2 regions of the Cronobacter sp. 153480017-3 genome follow, and region 2 is predicted to be linked to the other one. Evidence: predicted binding sites of a transcription regulator. Region 2 holds the regulator's gene; the other holds the start of a gene.

Region 1 (10,540 bases), on a different contig from region 2:
AACTCCAGCCCTGGCTTGGGAAAATGTATGGCTTTCATTTACTTAAGATAGGCAATCTCAGCGCGGAGATAAACACCGAAGCCTGCGCGATTTCACATCAGGTCAATGTCGCCTTACAGGGCGACGCATTACAGGTTAAGTGCGATCCGCTGCATCTGCCGTTTGCCGCGAAATCCGTGGATGCCTGTCTGCTGGCGCATACGCTGCCCTGGTGCCCCGATCCGCACCGTCTGCTTAATGAGGCGGACCGCGTGCTGATTGACGACGGCTGGCTGATTATGACGGGATTCAATCCCGTCAGCCTGCTCGGGGCGGCCAAACTTCTGCCGTTTGTGCGCAAACGTGCGCCCGTAAATAGCCGCATGTTTACCATGATGCGTCAGATGGACTGGCTATCGCTGCTCAATTTCGAACTGCTCCATTACAGCCGCTGCCAGGTATTGCCGTGGTGTCGGCAGGGCGGAAAGATGCTGACCAGGCATCTGCCGGCACTCGGATGTTTGCAGGTGATGGTAGCGCGTAAGCGCACCATCCCGCTGACCATTAACCCGTTAATGAAGCCGCGCGCCCGTACGCATCTGCGCCCGGCGGTCGGCGCCACGCGCCAGTACCGTAAACCTTAGCTGGCTGTCGCTTCAGGCTGATAGCCGGTATCTTCCAGCGTCGGGGCCATTGCGGCTGCGCGGGCCAGTTCGTCGCAGCGTTCGTTTTCCGGGTGACCGGCATGGCCCTTCACCCACTCCCATTTGATTTCGTGCTGGCTCAGCGCCGCATCCAGCCGCTGCCATAAATCGACATTTTTTACCGGTTTCTTCTCGGCGGTTTTCCAGCCGCGTTTTTTCCAGTTATGGATCCACTGGGTGATGCCCTGGCGGACATACTGGCTGTCGGTACTGAGCGTCACAATGCAGTGCTCACGAAGCGCCTCAAGGGACACAATCGCCGCCATCAGTTCCATACGGTTATTGGTGGTCAGACGATAGCCAGCGCTGAAGGTCCGCTCATGCTGTTTATAGCGCAGGATAGCGCCATAGCCGCCAGGCCCCGGGTTGCCGAGACAAGATCCATCGGTGAAAATTTCTACCTGTTTACGCATCTCTGGTAGACTTCCTGTGAGTAAAAAGCCAAGTCTGACATAAACGAGCGCTATGAGCACAGCTATTACACGACAGATCGTTCTGGATACCGAAACCACCGGTATGAACCAGATAGGCGCCCATTATGAAGGGCACCGCATTATTGAGATCGGTGCGGTTGAAGTCATCAACCGCCGCCTGACCGGCAATAACTTCCACGTCTACCTGAAGCCCGACCGGCTGGTGGACCCGGAAGCTTTTATGGTTCACGGAATTTCCGATGAGTTCCTGATGAATAAGCCCGTGTTCGGCGATGTAGTGGATGATTTTCTCGATTACATCCGCGGCGCTGAGCTGGTCATTCATAACGCTTCGTTCGATATCGGCTTTATGGATTACGAATTCGGCATGCTCAACCGCGGCATTCCGAAAACCGAAACGTTCTGCAAAATCACCGACAGCCTGGCGCTGGCCCGTAAGATGTTCCCGGGCAAGCGCAACAGCCTCGATGCGTTATGCTCGCGTTATGAAATAGACAACACCAAACGTACGCTGCACGGGGCGTTGCTCGATGCCCAGATTCTTGCGGATGTCTATCTGGCGATGACCGGCGGGCAGACGTCTATTGCGTTCGCGATGGAAGGTGACGGGCAACAGCAACAGGGCGATACCGGCATTCAGCGCGTGGTACGCCAGGCCTCTCGCCTGAAAGTGGTCCGGGCGTGCGATGAAGAGCTGGCGGCGCATGAATCACGTCTCGATCTGGTACAGAAGAAGGGCGGCAGCTGCCTCTGGCGCGCCTGATTGTACTGAAAACGCTGACAAAATCGCCGGGCGGGCGATTTTTAAAGCAAACGATTCAAAATGTGAGAAAAAGCGTTGACGGCACAGGGGGCAGCCCGTAATATTCGCCCCGTTCCCAGGGGAACACAACGCGGAGCGGTAGTTCAGTCGGTTAGAATACCTGCCTGTCACGCAGGGGGTCGCGGGTTCGAGTCCCGTCCGTTCCGCCACTATTCAGAAAGCCCGAATCAGCAATGATTCGGGCTTTCGTCATTTCAGCGTCAGGAAAAAACGCGGGCCGCAAACGACCCATAGCGTTTTACTCAAGCGTAAAACGGTCGGCATCCTGCCAGGCGGGGAATTTCTCGCGGTACTCTCTGAGCGACTCCAGCGACAATTCGGCTTCCACACGCACTGCCTGGTGTGGCTCGCTGGCGGCGATGATGTCGCCCTGCGGGTTGATAATACGGCTGTCGCCGCGGTAGTGGTGACCGTTACCATCGCTGCCGACGCGGTTACAGCCCGCGACATACGCCTGGTTCTCAATAGCGCGTGCGGTCAGCAGCGCCTGCCAGTGCAGGGCGCGCGGAGCGGGCCAGTTCGCCACATACAGCGCCAGGTCGTAATCGTCGCGGTTGCGCGACCACACAGGGAAGCGCAGGTCATAACAGACCAGCGGCAGAATGCGCCAGCCGCGCCACGCCACCACCAGGCGCGTGTCGCCCGCCACATAATGCTGATGCTCATCGGCCATGCGAAACAGATGCCGTTTATCGTAGCGATGCACCGCGCCCTGCGGCTCCACCAGCAGAAAACGGTTCACCGGCCCGCGCTCGCTCTGCAACGCCGCGCTGCCGGCCACCATCGCGCCGGTCTGGCGGGCTTTTTCCTGCATCCAGGCGACGACGGTCTCTTCGGGCAGCGATGACTGCGCGGCTTCCATCGCAAAGCCCGTGGTAAACATCTCCGGCAGCACAATCAGATCCCGTCCCTGGACCTTCTCCAGTAGCAGGTCGAAGTGGCGCAGGTTAGCGGGCCCGTCCATCCAGCTGAGTGGCTGCTGCATCAAAGAAATTTTTAAACCAGACACGTTCAGACTCCCCCGTCATTGGCAACTCAGGTCACTTTATCATGCACGCGACAGGATGCGAGGCAATAAAAAACCCCGCCGGAGCGGGGTTTTTAACAGGCCAGAATCAGGCTGCTTCGACTTTACGTACCGTCTCCGGCAGCTTTACCGGCTGTGTCGCCAGCGCGTCCGGTTCGAAATCGTCTACGTTAATACTGCGCAGACGGCTCTCTTCGGCGCGGATAAGAATGGCGGCCTCATCTTCATTGATACGGCCTTCTTTCAGCGCGCGTTTCGCCAGCTCATCAAGGCGGGTGAACGGCAGGTTTTTGCCCATCTCTTTGCAAATGCGCTGGTGGATAGGATCGGCGGCCATCACTTCCAGCAACGCCTGTTCCAGCAGCCCGACCGGGTTATGCTCGCTCGGCGTCAGGTACTGACCACGGCCGATGCGCGAGCGGGTCGCCGACGGCGTTTGCAGGATCTTCGCAAGCTTATGGTCGAGCTTATCGGAAGGCGCGTCGTAACGGCGGCCCGCCGGGAAAATCGCCAGGCTCAACAGGCCAGCCACCGCGCCATTCGGGAAGTTACGCAGCAGATCGCTGATTGCCTGCTCGGCCTGATGCAGCGCATCCTGCACGCCCCAGTGCACCAGCGGGAGATCCGCTTCCTGGCGGCCTTCGTCGTCATAGCGCTTGAGCACCGCCGAGGCCAGATAGAGCTGGCTCAACACATCGCCCAGGCGCGCCGAGATACGCTCGCGACGCTTCAGGCTGCCACCCAGTACCGCCATCGACACGTCGGAGAGCAGGGCCAGGCTGGCGCTCAGGCGGTTGATATGCTGATAGTAGCGGCGCGTGGCGTCTCGGGTCGGGCTGCGGCTGGTCAGGCCGTTGGTCAGGCCAAGCCAGAAGCTGCGCACCAGGTTGCTGCCCACGTGGCCGATATGGCGGAACAGCAGTTTATCGAAGGCGTTCACGTCGTTATTCTGCGCCGCCGCCATCTCTTCCAGTACATACGGATGGCAGCGGATCGCGCCCTGGCCGAAGATCATCATGGTGCGGGTCAGGATATTCGCGCCTTCCACCGTAATCGCGATAGGCGCGCCCTGATAAGCGCGGGCCAGGAAGTTGCCCTCGCCAAGCATAATGCCTTTACCGCCTGCGATATCCATCGCGTCAATAATGGACTGCTGACCGCGGTGGGTGCAGTGATATTTCACAATCGCCGACAGGACCGCCGGTTTTTCGCCAAGCATAATGCCGTAAGTAATCAGCGACGCCGCGGCGTCCATCACGTAGGCGTTACCGGCGATACGCGCCAGCGGCTCTTCAATCCCTTCCATCTTACCGATAGAGACTTTGAACTGACGGCGAATATGGGCGTAGGCACCGGTGGCGAGCGCAATCGACTTCAGGCTACCGGTCGAGTTAGACGGCAGCGTAATGCCGCGGCCCACCGACAGGCATTCCACCAGCATACGCCAGCCCTGACCGGCCATTTTCGGCCCGCCGATAATGTAATCGATAGGGACGAAGATATCTTTGCCGCGCGTCGGCCCGTTCTGGAACGGCACGTTGAGCGGGAAGTGGCGACGGCCGATTTCCACACCCGGCGTGTTTGTCGGGATCAGCGCGCAGGTAATGCCGAGTTCCTGCTCGCCGCCCAGCAGGCGATCCGGGTCAGAGAGTTTGAACGCGAGGCCCAGTACGGTGGCGATAGGCGCGAGCGTAATGTAGCGCTTGTTCCAGGTGAGGCGCATGCCGAGCACCTGCTCGCCCTGCCACTCGCCCATGCAGACCACGCCGGTATCCGGGATAGCACCGGCGTCAGAGCCCGCTTCCGGGCTGGTGAGCGCAAAGCAGGGGATTTCCTGGCCACGCGCCAGGCGCGGCAGGTAGTGGTTTTTCTGCGCGTCGGTGCCGTAGTGTTGCAGCAATTCGCCGGGGCCGAGGGAGTTCGGCACGCCAACGGTGATGGCGAGAATGCCGGAGACGCCAGCGAGTTTTTGCAGCACGCGGGACTGCGCGTAAGCCGAGAACTCCAGACCGCCGTACTCTTTTTTGATGATCATCGCGAAGAAGCGATGCTCTTTCAGAAATGCCCACAGCTCCGGCGGTAGATCCGCCATTTCGTGGGTTATCTGGAAGTCGTTCGCCATGCGGCACGCTTCTTCCACCGGGCCGTCGAGAAACGCCTGCTCTTCGGCGGTCAGCTTCGGCTGCGGGTAGTTATGAAGCTTCTGCCAGTCCGGGTTGCCGCGGAACAGATCGCCTTCCCACCAGGTCGTCCCGGCGTCGATCGCTTCTTTCTCCGTGCGCGACATCGGCGGCATCACTTTACGAAAGCCGCGGAACACCGGGGCGGAGATCAGCGATTTACGCATCGGCGTAACGTTGAGAGGCACCAGAATGATCGCCAGCGGCACCAGCAGCCACAGCGACCAGAGGCCAGCGGCGCCGAGCGCGGCGGTCCAGGCGAGCAAAATCAGGCTGCTGAGCGGCAGGCTGACGCGATGGTAAAACAGCGCACCGATAAGAACGAGGGTGGCAACGATACTCAAGATCATCATAAAGAAAAGCTCCCTTGCTTGTAGGAGGTCTGACCACTTGTGATGATATGGTTGTAGAGGATGTTGCTTTTTTTAGCAATGCGTTCACAAAATAATTACAACCTGGCTCACATTGTTGCCGCACGTAAACGCAAAACCTGTATGCCCGGCGCGGTGTAGCGCTTCTCGCTCCCGGCGCTATCCGGTACACTGCATCCGGTTACTTTTTAATGCTGAAGGATATCCCTCATGTACCAGGATCTGATTCGTAACGAGCTGAACGAAGCGGCCGAAACGCTGGCTAACTTTCTGAAAGATGAAGCCAATATTCACGCTATCCAGCGTGCGGCGGTGTTGCTGGCAGACAGCTTTAAAGCGGGCGGTAAAGTGCTCTCCTGCGGTAACGGCGGCTCGCACTGCGACGCGATGCACTTCGCCGAAGAGCTGACCGGGCGCTACCGTGAAAACCGTCCGGGCTACCCGGCGATCGCGATTTCCGACGTCAGCCACATCTCCTGCGTCGGCAACGACTTCGGTTACGACCACATCTTCTCCCGCTATGTCGAAGCGGTGGGGCGCGAAGGCGATGTTCTGCTCGGCATTTCTACCTCCGGCAACTCCGGCAACGTGATCAAAGCGATCGACGCCGCGCGCGCCAAAGGCATGAAAGTCATCACGCTGACCGGTAAAGACGGCGGCAAAATGGCGGGAACGGCGGATGTGGAAATTCGCGTACCGCATTTCGGCTATGCTGATCGTATTCAGGAAATTCACATCAAAGTGATCCACATCCTGATCCAGCTTATCGAAAAAGAGATGGTCAAAGCCTGATAAGGCGCTGTCGCCGGGCGCGCGACGCACGTCCGGCATGCCCCAGTGACGCCTTCCGAAAGGAGGGCGGCGTGTGATGAGGTGATTTATGTGCGAACTGCTCGGGATGAGCGCCAATGTGCCGACGGATATCTGCTTTAGCTTTACCGGCCTCGTGCAGCGGGGCGGGGGAACCGGGCCGCATAAAGACGGCTGGGGCATCACCTTCTATGAAGGCAAAGGCTGTCGCACGTTTAAAGATCCACAACCGAGCTATAACTCGCCCATCGCGAAACTGGTGCAGGACTACCCCATTAAATCGTGTTCCGTGGTGGCGCATATCCGCCAGGCGAACCGCGGCGAAGTCGCGCTCGAAAACACCCATCCGTTTACCCGTGAGCTGTGGGGCCGCAACTGGACTTATGCCCATAATGGCCAGCTGACCGGCTACCGCTCGCTCGATACCGGCCCGTTTCGCCCGATTGGCGAAACCGACAGCGAAAAAGCGTTCTGCTGGCTGCTGCACAAACTCACCACGCGCTACCCGCGCACGCCAGGCAACATGACGGCGGTCTTTCGCTATATCGCGGAACTGGCGGGTGAACTGCGGGAGAAGGGCGTTTTCAATATGCTGTTGTCAGACGGGCGCTATGTGATGGCGTTCTGCTCCACCAACCTTTTCTGGATAACGCGTCGCGCGCCGTTTGGCGTCGCCAAACTGCTCGATCAGGATGTGGAAATTGATTTTCAGGAAGAGACCACACCTAATGATGTGGTCACGGTGATTGCCACTCAGCCGCTGACGGGCAATGAAACCTGGCACAAAATCATGCCAGGCGAGTGGGCGTTATTTTGTCTCGGGGAGCGTGTAGTTTGACGCCAGCTGCGGGTGCACCACGCTGCTGCTGAGCGGTTTGCTGACCACGTAACTGCCGTTCACCACAGAGACCACCGGCGGCTGACGGGTCGCCATAAAGTAGTCGTAGCCTGGCTTAAGCTGTTTCCAGAAGCCGATGTAGTACGAATACTTGTGGCGCTCCATATTGGCGTCGGTCATGCGGAACGGATAGATGCTGACCTGCACGTTCGGCTGACCAAACACCAGCGCGCCGGTGACGAACTGGAAAATCTCATCGATATTTTTATCGGTCATCGCGTAGCAGCCCACAGACACGCACGCGCCGTGGATCATCAGATATTTCCCTTCATACCCGTTAGCGCGGTCAAACGCGTTCGGAAAACCGATATTGATCGCTTTATAAAAACGGCTGTCGGGTTTGAGCTGGCTGCGCTGCACGCTATAGAAGCCTTCCGGGCTTTTGAAATCGCCCTGGCGGCGTTTCGGCCCAAGACCGCCGGAATAGTTGCAGATGCGGTAGCTATCCAGTAACTGATACTGCTCGCCCATCTTGACGTACAGCTCAAGCGTGCGCTCTTCCTTAAAGATCTGGATATAAACCGGGGAACCCATTAACTGCTGTTTTAATTCTTTTTTTATTGGGGTAACGCTGTCGCTACTGACTGTACTGGCCCATGAAAAGCACGACACCAGAAGCATTGCGATTAACAATGCGATTTTACGCATACTGCTTGTTTCCTTGATAAAGCTAAGACCGATGCCGAAAGGCGAAGGGACCCAAAATAAGACTATTCTGGTTCAGGAGCGCTCACATTAGCATCGCTGTTATTTTTCGCAAGCGCTGCCTGCAGCGTTTACAATTAAGTTTTGCTTAACTTCCTTACGCCCCAGAGAATTTACGCAATTATGGCGGAATAAGGAAGGTTGCCGCCGCCCCCATTTTTTGCCAGACTGTATGGACATACAGTGCGGGGCGTGGCGATGCGCAAAATCATTCATGTCGATATGGACTGCTTTTTCGCGGCGGTAGAGATGCGCGATAATCCAGCCCTGCGCGATATTCCGCTCGCCATTGGCGGCAGCCGCGAACGGCGCGGCGTTATCAGCACCGCCAACTATCCGGCGCGTAAATATGGCGTGCGCAGCGCCATGCCCACCGCGATGGCGCTCAAGCTCTGCCCGCATCTCACGCTGTTGCCGGGGCGTTTTGACGCCTATAAAGAAGCGTCTGCCCATATCCGGGAAATATTCTCGCGCTATACCTCGCTGATTGAGCCGCTTTCGCTCGACGAAGCTTATCTGGATGTCACCCACAGCCCGCACTGTTACGGCTCGGCGACGCTGATGGCCAAAGAGATCCGCCAGACGATTTTCGACGAACTCCAGCTCACCGCGTCGGCGGGTATCGCGCCGATCAAATTCCTCGCCAAAATAGCCTCCGATCTCAACAAGCCCAACGGGCAGTATGTGATAACGCCTGAAGAGGTGCCGGCGTTTTTGCGCACGCTGCCGCTTGGCAAGATCCCGGGCGTTGGCAAGGTGACGGCGGCGAAGCTTGAGAGCCTCGGCCTTCGTACCTGCGAGGATGTGCAAAAGAGCGATCTCGCCGCGCTGCTCAAACGCTTTGGCAAGTTCGGGCGCGTGCTGTGGGAGCGCAGCCAGGGGATAGACGACCGTGAAATCAGCAGCGACAGGCAGCGTAAATCGGTCGGCGTCGAGCGCACGCTGGCAGAGGATATCCACGAATGGACGGAGTGTGAGGCGATTGTGGAGCGGCTCTACCCGGAGCTTGAGCGCCGCCTCGCCGCCGTTCAGCCGGATCTACGCATCGCCCGCCAGGGCGTGAAGCTCAAATTTAACGATTTTCAGCTCACCACGCAGGAGCATGTCTGGCCGAAGCTCAATAAAGAGGATTTGCTCGCCACGGCGCGTAAAACCTGGGAAGAGCGCCGCAGCGGGCGCGGCGTGCGGCTGGTGGGGCTGCACGTGACGCTGCTTGACCCGCAAATCGAGCGGCAGCTGGTGCTGGGGTTGTAGGGGCTTTTCCTCGGGCCCGGTGGGTGCGCTCCGCTTACCCACCCTACATGGCTGACGTTGCAGCTTTTTGTCGTCGGGACTGACGGGTGCGCTCCGCTTACCCACCCTACAAGCTGAAGTTGTCGATTCTTGTCATTAGGTCTGGTGGGTGCGCTCCGCTTACCCACCCTACATGATGATAGCCGTCGGGAAGCGTAGGGCGGGTAAGCGTAGCGCACCCGCCTTTTAAACCCGCCCTGCCAAAACAAAAAAGGCGGCCCCAGGGCCGCCTTTCTTTTACATCAAACGCTTATTTCGCCGGGATCGCTTTCAGCAGCTCGGTCAGCAGCGTCCAGTAGTGGCCCACGCTTTCAATATGCACCTGCTCATCCGGCGAATGCGGCCCGGTAATGGTCGGCCCGATGGAGACCATATCCATCTGCGGGTACGGTTTCTTGAACAGCCCGCACTCCAGACCCGCGTGGATCACCTGGATATTCGGCGTCTTGTTAAACAGACGCTGATAGGTTTCACGCACCAGCGCCATCACCGGCGAGCTGGCGTCCGGCTGCCAGCCAGGGTAGCTGCCCTTGGCCACGGTTTTCGCGCCTGCCAGCGCGCCGAGCGATTCCAGCATGCTCACCACGTAATCTTTACCGCTGTCGATAAGCGAGCGGATCAGGCAGATGATTTCCGCCTGCTCGTCGGTCATGGTCACCACGCCCACGTTCAGGGAGGTTTCTACCACGCCTTTCGCCACGTCAGAATTGCGAATCACCCCGTTCGGCGTCGCGTTCAGCAGCGCGATAAACGCATCGCGGCTCTGCGCGGTCAGCGCGGCTTTATCGGTCGAGGCCGCTTCCAGCACAACGGTGATGTTCTTCTCTTTAACGGAGAGCTCGTTTTTCAGGATATCGAGATAGGTATTCGCCAGCGTTTTCAGCTCGCCTGCATTAGCGGCAGGCACCGCGACGGTCGCGAACGCTTCGCGCGGGATGGCGTTACGCAGCGTACCGCCGTTGAAATCCACCAGGCGCAGATCCAGCTCCTGCGCATGACCGCACAGGAAACGCGCCAGCAGTTTGTTGGCGTTGCCGAGGCCCAGATGAATATCGCCGCCGGAGTGACCGCCTTTCAGCCCTTTGAGCGTCAGTTTGAACGTCTCAAAACCGGCCGGGATAGCTTCGCGGGAGAGCGGCAGCGTGGAGATAAAATCGATACCACCGGCGCAACCCATATAGATTTCGCCTTCTTCTTCGGAATCGGTATTAATGAGGATATCGGCCTGCAGCCAGCCTGCCTGCAAACCAAACGCGCCGTCCATGCCGGCTTCTTCGGTCATGGTCAGCAGCACTTCCAGCGGGCCGTGTACGACG
Region 2 (10,540 bases):
GAGCTGCGTTGCCGTGGCATCCGGCACCGTGGCATCTGCGGCGTAAGGCACATTACGCAGGAGACTCAGGTAGCAATCGAGCTGCTCGGTAAGCTGCTCGCGCGTTAACGAACGCTGGCGCGAGGCCAGCAGCGCGGTGCAACACAGGTTCATGGCGTTGGCCGCGCCTGCGTTGTTGATACGCACCATCAGCTGAGCGGCAATCTCATTCACCGTTGGCGTCAGCCACGCCGGGCGTACTGCTTCGATAGGATCGATAGCATCACGCCATTCCGGCACGTGCTGGTTCAGGAAGGTGATGAGCGGCAGCGGCTCGCCGAAGTTCACATAACCCTGACCGAGGTTACGCAGCTTGCTTAAGCCGCGCAGCATCTGCAGCAGGCTCTCTTTCTCTTTGGTGGCACCGCGCAGCTCTTTGGCATACGTGCCCACTTCCATCACATGCTCATAGCCAATGTAAATCGGCACCAGCGTAATCGGGCGGGTGCCGCCGCGCAGCATGGCCTGAATGGTCATGGAGAGCGTGCCGGTTTTCGGGTCAAGCAGACGACCGGTACGTGAACGCCCGCCTTCCACGAAATATTCCACCGAATAGCCACGGCTGAAAAGTTCGCCGAGATATTCGCGGAACACCGTCGAATAAAGCTTATTACCCTTAAAGGTGCGGCGGATAAAGAACGCGCCCAGGCGGCGGAAAATCGGCCCGGCGGGCCAGAAGTTCAGGTTGATGCCCGCGGCGATATGCGGTGGCACAAGCCCCTGATGATAGAGCACATACGAGAGCAGCAGATAGTCCATATGGCTGCGGTGGCAGGGCACATAGACAATTTCGTGGCCGTCGTGCGCAAGCTGGCGCACACGCTCGGCGTTATGCACGTTAATGCCCTGGTAGAGGCGGTTCCAGGTGAAACCAAGCACGCGATCGGTAATACGAATCGCCTCGTAGGAGAAGTCGGCGGCGATCTCTTCCATCAACGCGACAGCATTCTGCTGGGCTTTCTCGTGCGAGATTTTTTTAGTGCGCGCCTCGTCTTCGACGGCGCGGGCAATCGCTTTTGACGAGAGTAGTTTATTAAAGAGATCCTGGCGCGCAGGCAGGCGCGGGCCGACGGCGGCGAGGCGCTGGCGGGCGAAGTGCATGCGCGCCACGCGGGCCAGTTTCTGGGCGATACGCTTGTCGGTGCCGTGCTCGGTCGCCATACGGCGCAGCGATACGGGCGGTGAGAAGCGCACAAAGCTGTCGCGGCCAAGCCACGAGACCGCGAAGAATTTCTGAATGCCGTTCAGCATGCGCAGCGGCGGGTTTTCCTCGCCTTTTTCGCGGCCTGGCGAGCGGCCAAACATAACTGACACCGGTACCATCTGGACATCGAGATCCGGGTTGCTGCGATGCAGATCGAGATAGTTGTGGAAGAGTTTGATCGATTCTTCTTTCGGCGTGTAGTAAGTGAACACGCGGGGGCCGCCATGGATAAACACATAGCGCGGCAGTTCGGTGCCGTCGATGACCAGCGGATCCAGCGGATCGGGCAGATCGTGCTCCAGGCACTGCGCGCGTAGCGTCAGGAGATCCGCCTTCGAGTTATATGGCAACACATACATGATAGGGCGTGACGTATCGAGCCCAAGTTCGGGGCAAGGCGCCGCCGGGATGGACTTGCTTTTTACCAGCACGCTTAATGGTAAATTAAGTAATTTGTAGTAAATTCGTGGCCAACCGGACATAAACGATGTAAAGCCTCTGGTTAATAATGCAATTGCGGCGCAAGAATATCAGAAACTCCGTAGAATTTCTGTGGTGCTTCTTTATCGAAGCGCATTAGCATTGACGCCTGAATTTAAAAAAGGTTTCTTGTCATGGCCAATAACACCACGGGGTTAACCCGAATTATTAACGCTGCCGGCTATTCCTGGAAGGGATTACGCGCCGCCTGGAAAAATGAAGCGGCGTTCCGCCAGGAAGGGGTCGCCGTGATAGCGGCTATTCTTATCGCCTGCTGGCTGGATGTCGATCCGATCACCCGCGTGCTGCTGATTGGCTCCGTTACGCTGGTAATGATTGTCGAAATTCTCAACAGCGCCATCGAAGCGGTGGTGGATCGCATCGGCCCTGAATTTCATGAGCTTTCAGGGCGCGCCAAAGATATGGGCTCCGCCGCCGTTCTGCTGTCGATTATCCTCGCGCTCGTCGTGTGGGTCACGCTGCTCTGGCAGCATTTGCGATAAGTTTTCCAGAAATCGCGAAAGAAGCGCTTTTTTAACCGGTTATGGTTTTAAAATCACCTTTAGCTGTATATACTCACAGCATCACTGTATATGCACCCAGGGGGCGGAATGAAAGCATTAACTACCAGGCAACAAGAGGTGTTTGATCTCATTCGGGATCACATCAGCCAGACCGGCATGCCGCCTACGCGTGCGGAAATCGCGCAACGTCTGGGTTTCCGTTCGCCGAACGCGGCGGAAGAGCACCTTAAAGCGCTGGCGCGTAAAGGGGTGATTGAGATTGTCTCCGGCGCGTCGCGCGGTATCCGTCTGTTGCAGGAAGAAGAAAACGGGCTGCCGCTGATAGGGCGTGTGGCGGCGGGTGAACCGCTGCTGGCTCAGCAACATATCGAAGGGCATTATCAGGTTGATCCTGGCCTGTTTAAGCCAAACGCCGATTTTCTGCTGCGCGTAAGCGGGATGTCGATGAAAGATATTGGGATTATGGACGGCGATCTGCTGGCGGTTCATAAAACGCAGGATGTGCGCAACGGGCAGGTCGTCGTCGCGCGCATTGATGATGAAGTAACGGTAAAACGCCTGAAAAAACAGGGTAATACCGTTGAGCTTCTGCCGGAAAACAGCGAGTTTAAACCGATTGTGGTGGATCTGCGCGAGCATAACTTCTCTATCGAAGGTCTGGCGGTCGGCGTTATCCGCAACGGCGAATGGCTCTGAGCCCTTTCCTGGCTCACTGACGCCGCATTACCGTAACTGGCCCGCCCCGGTTACGGTAATGACCTCTCCCGTCGGCTAAAGACTGCATATTTTTTCATCTTCGCGTAACGGCATCGGAACGCCATATGCCCTTTCTCACTTCTACCGATAAAGCTCTCTGGCGCCTCGCGCTGCCAATGATTTTCTCAAATATCACCGTGCCGCTCTTAGGCCTGGTGGATACCGCGGTTATTGGTCATCTCGACAGCCCCGTCTATCTGGGCGGCGTCGCGGTGGGCGCTACGGCCACAAGCTTCCTGTTTATGCTGCTGCTTTTTTTACGGATGAGCACCACCGGCCTGACCGCGCAGGCGTTTGGCGCGCGCGATCCGATAGCGCTGGCCCGCGCCCTGGTGCAGCCCATGGCGCTGGCGCTTATCGCCGGTATGCTGATTATCGCGCTACGTGAGCCGCTGATACATCTGGCGCTGCATGTTACCGGCGGCAGCGACGCGGTGCTGACGCAGGCCCGACGGTTTCTCGAAATCCGCTGGCTCAGTGCGCCCGCCTCGCTCGCTAATCTGGTGTTGCTTGGCTGGCTGTTAGGGGTGCAGTACGCCCGCGCGCCGGTGATCCTGCTGGTGGTCGGCAATCTGCTTAATATCGTGCTCGATCTGTGGTTCGTGATGGGGCTTGGCCTTAACGTCCAGGGCGCGGCGCTGGCGACGGCGCTGGCAGAGTACGCGACGCTTGGCATCGGTCTTGTGATGGCGGCCCGCGTGCTGCGCCTGCGCGGTATTACCCTTGCGATGCTGAAAACCGCGTGGCGCGGCGGCGTTGGCCGACTGCTTGCGCTTAACCGCGACATCATGCTGCGCTCGCTGCTTTTGCAACTCTGCTTCGGTTCCATCACGGTGTTTGGCGCACGGCTCGGCAGCGATATCGTCGCGGTGAACGCCATTCTGATGACCCTTCTGACCTTCACCGCCTATGCGCTTGATGGCTTCGCCTACGCCGTTGAAGCCCATGCCGGGCAGGCCTTCGGCGCGCAGGATAAATCGCAGCTGAGCAGCGTCTGGCGCGCGGCATGCCGACAAGCAGGGATGGTGGCGCTGGCGTTCGCGTTGCTGTATGCCGTGGCGGGGCAGTACATTGTGTCACTGCTCACGTCATTACCTTCGCTTCAGGCGCTGGCGCAGCCCTATCTCTTCTGGCAGGTGATCCTGCCGGTGGTCGGCGTCTGGTGTTATCTGCTGGATGGTATGTTTATCGGCGCGACGCGCGGGGCGGAGATGCGTAACAGCATGGCCGTCGCGGCGCTCGGTTTTGGCCTGACGCTGCTCACCTTGCCAGAGCTTGGCAACCACGGCCTGTGGCTGGCGCTCACCGTTTTCCTGGCGCTGCGTGGGTTGTCGCTCGGCTATTTATGGCGCCGGGGCCGTCTTTTGCACTGAATATCCCTGATAAAGCGCCTCACCAGTAAAAGAAAATTTGTCGGTGTCAGCGCTTCGTTATGGTTAAAGATTCTGAATATCCCGCCAGGGTTAAAATTGACGTCTAAAATGAGTAGTACGTTCAGCAAATGATGAAGATGACTCGGGCTGAACCCCCACAGGAAAACCTGTGAGACTGATTCACTACCGAATGTTAAGGAGACGTCTATGAACAGAGATGAAGCTGGCGGTAACTGGAAACAGTTTAAAGGTAAAGTGAAAGAGCAATGGGGTAAATTAACCGACGATGATATGACCATCATCGAAGGGAAACGTGACCAACTGGTAGGTAAAATCCAGGAACGTTACGGTTACGCGAAAGATGAAGCCGACAAGGAAGTGACTGACTGGGAAAGCCGCCACGATTACCGCTGGTAATCGGGCCACCACCTCAAACGGTATTTTCCCTCTGAGGCTGCCCTGCCCACCGGTACAAGGATGTACCACCCAACCTGATTCAACGTCCTTTCTTTTTCACCGTAATGCTGTGGTCGTGACCACACTGTCCCTGATGGCGACACGCCTCAACTTCTGCACACGCCGCACACAGCCCATGCGCTTCAATCACGTTATGGCGTAACGCAAAGCCCATTCTGGCTGCCAGCGCATGCATAATATCTTCCACCCCTTCCGCTGCCTCTTCTTTTACCACGCCGCATCTGTCGCAAATAAACATCGCGGAAGTATGCGCCGGGTTATCAAATAAGTGGCACAGCACATAGCTGTTGGTGGACTCCACCTTATGCACGAACCCCTGCTCCAGCAGAAAATCAAGCGCGCGGTAAACGGTGGGCGGTTTCGCCTGCGGTTCGCTTTCGCGTAATAAATCGAGCAGATCATAAGCGCTGATCGCGCCCGGCTGGATAGTCATCAGGCGCAGCACTTCGAGGCGCTGCGGAGTCAGGCGCACATTACGTTGCTGGCAGAGCTTTTCAGCCTGCGCCAGAACTTCCTGCGAAATCGTCGTATCCATCGGCATCCTCTATGAATCGTGTTGATGTCATCACTTTATCATGAACTGGCTGAAACACCGACATCCCGCCTGTGTTATACCTTTCAGTGAACATTAACCGGAGGTTTATATGCATACGCGCCCTGAATGTATTTGTCACTGGCAGGAAGTCGAAGGCAACGATGACGCCTGTTACCCGGACAGCGACGAACTGATGTCCATCGGCGCGCCGCTGGCGAAGCGTACCGGGCTCACGCGGCTCGGCATTCATCATGAGCGCCTGCCGCCGGGGCGTCGTACGTCTTATCCGCATGCGGAAAGCAGCGAAGAAGAGTTTGTTTATGTGCTCGAAGGGTTTCCGGATGTCTGGCTCAACGGCGAGCTGTGGCCGTTAAAACCGGGCGACAGCGTCGGCTTCCCGGCAGGCACCGGGCTTTGCCACACGTTCATTAATAATACTGACAGCGACGTCCGGCTACTGGTGGTGGGCGAGGCGAACAAACCGGAAAACCGGATTTACTATCCGCTTAACGGCCCTTACGCCGCCACCCGTCCGGATCGCTGGATAGACCACCCGCCACAATTTTTTGGCCCGCACGACGGCTTACCTACACGAATTAAGAACCCTAATCTATAAATAATGAGGGCGATCACGAAACGAGCCCGATAGTGCCGTTGAGCTTTTAGCCTCAACCTCTGGCGTAGTGCGTTCTTCACAACAGAAATCGTCTCTGTCATGAACTGACAGAGGATGTCCTTGACGTTGCTAATAAGCAGGGTAAACAGTGAAAAATATAATCAAACCTTCAGTGGCAGCCGTCGCCCTTTCTCTGGTGATGGTCAATCAGGCGAGTGCAGCCAATACCTGGGCGCAGGCGCGTAACGATGCGATGGGCGGCACCGGCGTGGCGTCAGCCGATTACGGCAGCGGCGCGTTAATTAACCCGGCATTACTGGCACGTTCACAGCCAGAAGATGACATTACGGTAATTTTGCCGGCATTACAGGCGCAAATTACCGATAAAGACAATCTCGAAGATGAGATAGATCATATCAGCGACCGCGTCGATTATTATCGCGATGTGGTCAACAGCCTGACGCCGGGCGATATCGCGGCGAACCCGATTGGCACGCTGCGCCAGTTCCAGGGCGCGGCGCGTGAACTGGGCGACGAGCTGGAATACCTGCGCGGTAAAACGGCAAGCGCACGTGCGGCAGGCGGCATCGCGGTCAGTATTCCAAACGACGTGCTGGCGGTGGCGTTTGTGGCGAAAGCCTATGCGCATGCGCGTGTCAGCACCCGTGTGGATCAAAGCGACATCGACTATCTGCGCCGCATCCAGAACGATGATATTTACGCAGGCACACAGATCATCAACGCCGCGATTAACGGCTCTGACGCTATCACCGATCGCCTGACGTCTACCGCGTTTGGCCGCGCGGCGATCGTTTCTGATTACGGCGTGGCGTTCGCGCATCGGTTCCAGGTGGGCGACGTGCCGGTTTCCGTCGGCGTTACGCCGAAGCTGCAGAAAACCTGGCTCTATAACTACACGGCTTCGATTTATAACTACGACAGCAGCGACTGGAACAGCTCGCGCTATCGCAACGACGACACTGGCTTCAACGTTGATGCGGGTGTGGCAGCGGATTTTGGCCCGAACTGGACCGTGGGCGTGAGCGGGCAGAACCTGATGTCGCGTGATATCGATACCAAAGAGGTTAACGGGTATAAAGATACCTATCAGATCTCGCCGCTGGTGACGGCGGGCGTGGCCTGGCATAACGATCTGGTGACCCTGAGCGCCGATGGCGATCTGACGGAAACCAAAGGATTTAAGAGCGAAGAAAACTCGCAGTTCGTCGGCGTGGGTGCCGAGGTGCGTCCGCTTAGCTGGCTGGCGGTGCGCGCCGGTTATCGCGCGGACGTGAAAGATAACGAGAGCAACGTGTTTACTGCGGGCGTCGGTTTCGCGCCGTTTAACCGCGTGCATCTCGATCTGACCGGTATCGTTGGTGAAGACGAAACCTGGGGCGCAGGCGCGCAGTTGAGCCTGACCTTCTGACCATGTGCAGGGGCGCAATGCGCCCCTGCCTGAAGTTTGTGCTATAGTAGCGCCCCTTTTTCAGCCCGAACTTCGACTCGCTTAGCTATTATGACGTCCACATCCCGTAACGCTTTTCCCGCCCATCGTTTTTCCATCGCGCCGATGCTCGACTGGACCGATCGCCATTGCCGCTATTTCCTGCGCCAACTCTCATCGCAGGTGCTGCTCTATACCGAAATGGTGACGACCGGCGCGATCATTCATGGCAAAGGGGATTACCTCGCCTATAGCGAAGAGGAACATCCGGTGGCGTTACAGCTCGGCGGGAGCGATCCGGCGGCGCTGGCGCACTGCGCGAAGCTTGCCGAGACGCGCGGCTATGACGAGATAAACCTTAATGTCGGCTGCCCGTCCGACCGTGTCCAGAATGGCCGCTTCGGCGCCTGCCTGATGGGCGAGGCGCAACTCGTCGCCGATTGCATTAAGGCGATGCGCGACGTGGTCTCCATTCCGGTGACGGTGAAAACCCGTATCGGCATCGACGACCAGGACAGCTACGAATTCCTCTGCGATTTCGTCGGCACCGTGGCGGAGCAGGGCGGCTGCGACACCTTTATTATTCATGCGCGCAAGGCGTGGCTCTCCGGCCTGAGCCCAAAAGAGAACCGCGAAATCCCGCCGCTGGATTACCCGCGCGTTTATCAGCTCAAGCGCGATTTCCCGAAGCTTACGATGTCGATTAACGGCGGCATCAAAACGCTGGATGACGTGAAAACGCACCTTGAACATATGGATGGCGTAATGGTGGGCCGCGAGGCGTACCAGAATCCTGGCATACTGGCGTCGGTCGATCGCGAAATCTTCGGGCTTAATGTGCCGGATGCCGATCCGGTGGCGGTAGTGCGCGCCATGTATCCGTATATTGAGCGTGAGCTGGCGAAAGGCACATATCTGGGTCACGTCACCCGCCATATGCTCGGCCTGTTCCAGGGCATTCCCGGCGCGCGGCAGTGGCGTCGCTATCTCAGCGAAAACGCCCATAAGCCTGGCGCGGATATTAACGTGCTGGAGCAGGCGTTAAAGCTGGTGGCTGATAAACGTTAAGTTCACCAGAATATCGTCAATTTCACTAACGCCCCGGATGACATGCCGGGGCGTTTCTTTTGAATTCAGTAAGTTAAATCTGGCACGAAACTTGTAATAGCAGGGCATAACGTTTTTAAGGAGAACGAGAATGTTTGAACTGCTGTTTGTGGTGGCTTTCTTTCTGATGCTGCTGGCGACCGGCGTGTCGCTTATCGGGATTATCGCCGCGCTGATGGTGGCAACGCTGGTGATGTTTTTCGGTGGCGTGTTCGCGCTGATGATTAAAGTGTTGCCGTGGCTGCTGCTGGCAGTGGCGGTGGTGTGGGTGATCCGCACCGTGAAGGCCCCGAAAGTGCCCGAGTATCGTCGCACCTCACGTTACAGCCGGGCGAATCGCTGGCGTTACTAATAAGTTGCGGGGTTGATCACAACCTCGCAACTTTCCATGTTACTTTGCGCGCTAAGCCATGTTTTTTAACGGGCCTGTCTGGCACTATGTCAGCCGTGTTACCGAATTCATCAGCGCTGTACCCTACATATAGCGCAAACAATAAAAAGAAAGGGCTTCCTGCGGGAAGCCCTAATTCTTTCAGGGAATCAACAGGCTGGAGCCTTGCGTACTGCGGCTTTCCAGCGTCTTATGGGCGCGCGCGGCGTCTTTGAGCGCAAACTTCTGGCTCTGCGCCACCTCCACTTTAATCACCCCGCTGGCGATAAGCGAAAAGAGCTCGTTACTGGCTTCTTCCAGCTCGGCGCGATTGGTCAGATAGCCATTCAGTGACGGGCGGGTCACGTAGAGCGAGCCTTTCTGGTTAAGAATACCGAGATTCACGCCCGTCACCGGGCCGGAGGAGTTACCGAAGCTCACCATCAGGCCGCGACGTTGCAGGCAGTCGAGCGACGACTCCCAGGTCTCTTTACCCACCGAGTCATACACGACGCGCACTTTTTTCCCGCCGGTCAGTTCACGCACTCTTTCAGGCACATTCTCTTCACGGTAGTTGATGGTTTGCCACGCGCCCGCCTGTTTCGCCCGCTGGGCTTTTTCGGCCGAACCGACCGTGCCGATAAGCCGCGCGCCCAGCGCTTTCGCCCACTGGCAGGCGATAAGCCCGACGCCGCCCGCGGCGGCATGGAACAAAAACATCTCGTCGGGTTTAATTTCATACGTTTTGCGCAGCAGATAAAACACCGTCAGCCCTTTTAAAAAGCAGGCCGCCGCCTGTTCAAACGAGATAACATCCGGGAGCACAACGGCTTTCTCCGCCGGCACGTTATGCACCGAGCTGTAGGCACCGAGCGCCGACTGTGCGTAGACGACGCGATCGCCGGGTTTGAGGTGCGTCACGCCGCTGCCCACTTTAGTGACGACGCCCGCCGCTTCGGTGCCAAGGCCCGCCGGGAGCGCCGGTGGCGGGTAAAGACCGCTGCGAATATAGGTGTCGATATAGTTGATGCCGATGGCTTTGTTTTCCACCTGCACTTCCAGCTCGTCCGGGTCGGCCGGGGTAAAGGTCACCGCTTTTAACACTTCTGGTCCGCCATGCTGGCTGAACTCAATACGCGTCGCCATAGGAACTCCTTGTTAAGTGTCGGGCATGAAAGCAGGAGCGCGCAAACTGAGTACAAAACGACTCAGATCAGATACACTCCTCATTCTCTCTGATGATGATTTTTGGTAACTCCATTCACTATGGCAGGAAATAAACCCTTCAACAAACCCACTGAACCTCGTGACCCGCAGGTCGCCGGGCTGAAAATGCCGCCGCATTCCATGGAGGCGGAACAGTCGGTGTTGGGCGGTTTGATGCTGGATAACGAGCGCTGGGACGATGTGGCCGAGCGTGTCGTGGCCGAGGATTTTTACACCCGCCAGCACCGCATGATCTTCACCGAAATGCATCGCCTGCAGGAGATGGGCAAACCCATCGATCTGATTACGCTTTCTGAATCGCTGGAACTTCAGGGGCAGCTCGAAAGCGTCGGCGGTTTTGCGTATCTCGCGGAGCTGTCGAAAAATACGCCAAGTGCTGCGAACA

What was found. Region 2 encodes LexA, which represses DNA repair genes until DNA is damaged. Its sites were predicted from a motif close to TNCTGTATGTACATACAGNA; they were not measured.
Region 1: a site for LexA is predicted at 8,098-8,117, ahead of dinB (DNA polymerase IV). Genes of this name have one in related genera too.

What each region holds. Positions count from the first base shown of each region.
Region 1 is NZ_JBSEYN010000007.1:6,206-16,745, forward strand. It holds gene ACUW6V_RS15555 (class I SAM-dependent methyltransferase) at 1-623, shown strand, start outside; gene rnhA (ribonuclease HI) at 620-1,195, opposite strand; gene dnaQ (DNA polymerase III subunit epsilon) at 1,149-1,880, shown strand; tRNA gene ACUW6V_RS15570 (tRNA-Asp) at 2,013-2,089, shown strand; gene ACUW6V_RS15575 (amidohydrolase) at 2,179-2,949, opposite strand; gene fadE (acyl-CoA dehydrogenase FadE) at 3,056-5,500, opposite strand; gene lpcA (D-sedoheptulose 7-phosphate isomerase) at 5,729-6,310, shown strand; gene ACUW6V_RS15590 (class II glutamine amidotransferase) at 6,399-7,166, shown strand; gene dpaA (peptidoglycan meso-diaminopimelic acid protein amidase) at 7,137-7,874, opposite strand; gene dinB (DNA polymerase IV) at 8,130-9,185, shown strand; gene pepD (cytosol nonspecific dipeptidase) at 9,475-10,540, opposite strand, start outside.
Region 2 is NZ_JBSEYN010000003.1:555,545-566,084, reverse strand. It holds gene plsB (glycerol-3-phosphate 1-O-acyltransferase PlsB) at 1-1,725, opposite strand, end outside; gene ACUW6V_RS10505 (diacylglycerol kinase) at 1,858-2,226, shown strand; gene lexA (transcriptional repressor LexA) at 2,335-2,943, shown strand; gene dinF (MATE family efflux transporter DinF) at 3,069-4,376, shown strand; gene ACUW6V_RS10490 (CsbD family protein) at 4,584-4,793, shown strand; gene zur (zinc uptake transcriptional repressor Zur) at 4,873-5,388, opposite strand; gene ACUW6V_RS10480 (cupin domain-containing protein) at 5,498-6,004, shown strand; gene ACUW6V_RS10475 (conjugal transfer protein TraF) at 6,153-7,433, shown strand; gene dusA (tRNA dihydrouridine(20/20a) synthase DusA) at 7,524-8,519, shown strand; gene pspG (envelope stress response protein PspG) at 8,650-8,910, shown strand; gene ACUW6V_RS10460 (NADPH:quinone reductase) at 9,091-10,074, opposite strand; gene dnaB (replicative DNA helicase) at 10,195-10,540, shown strand, end outside.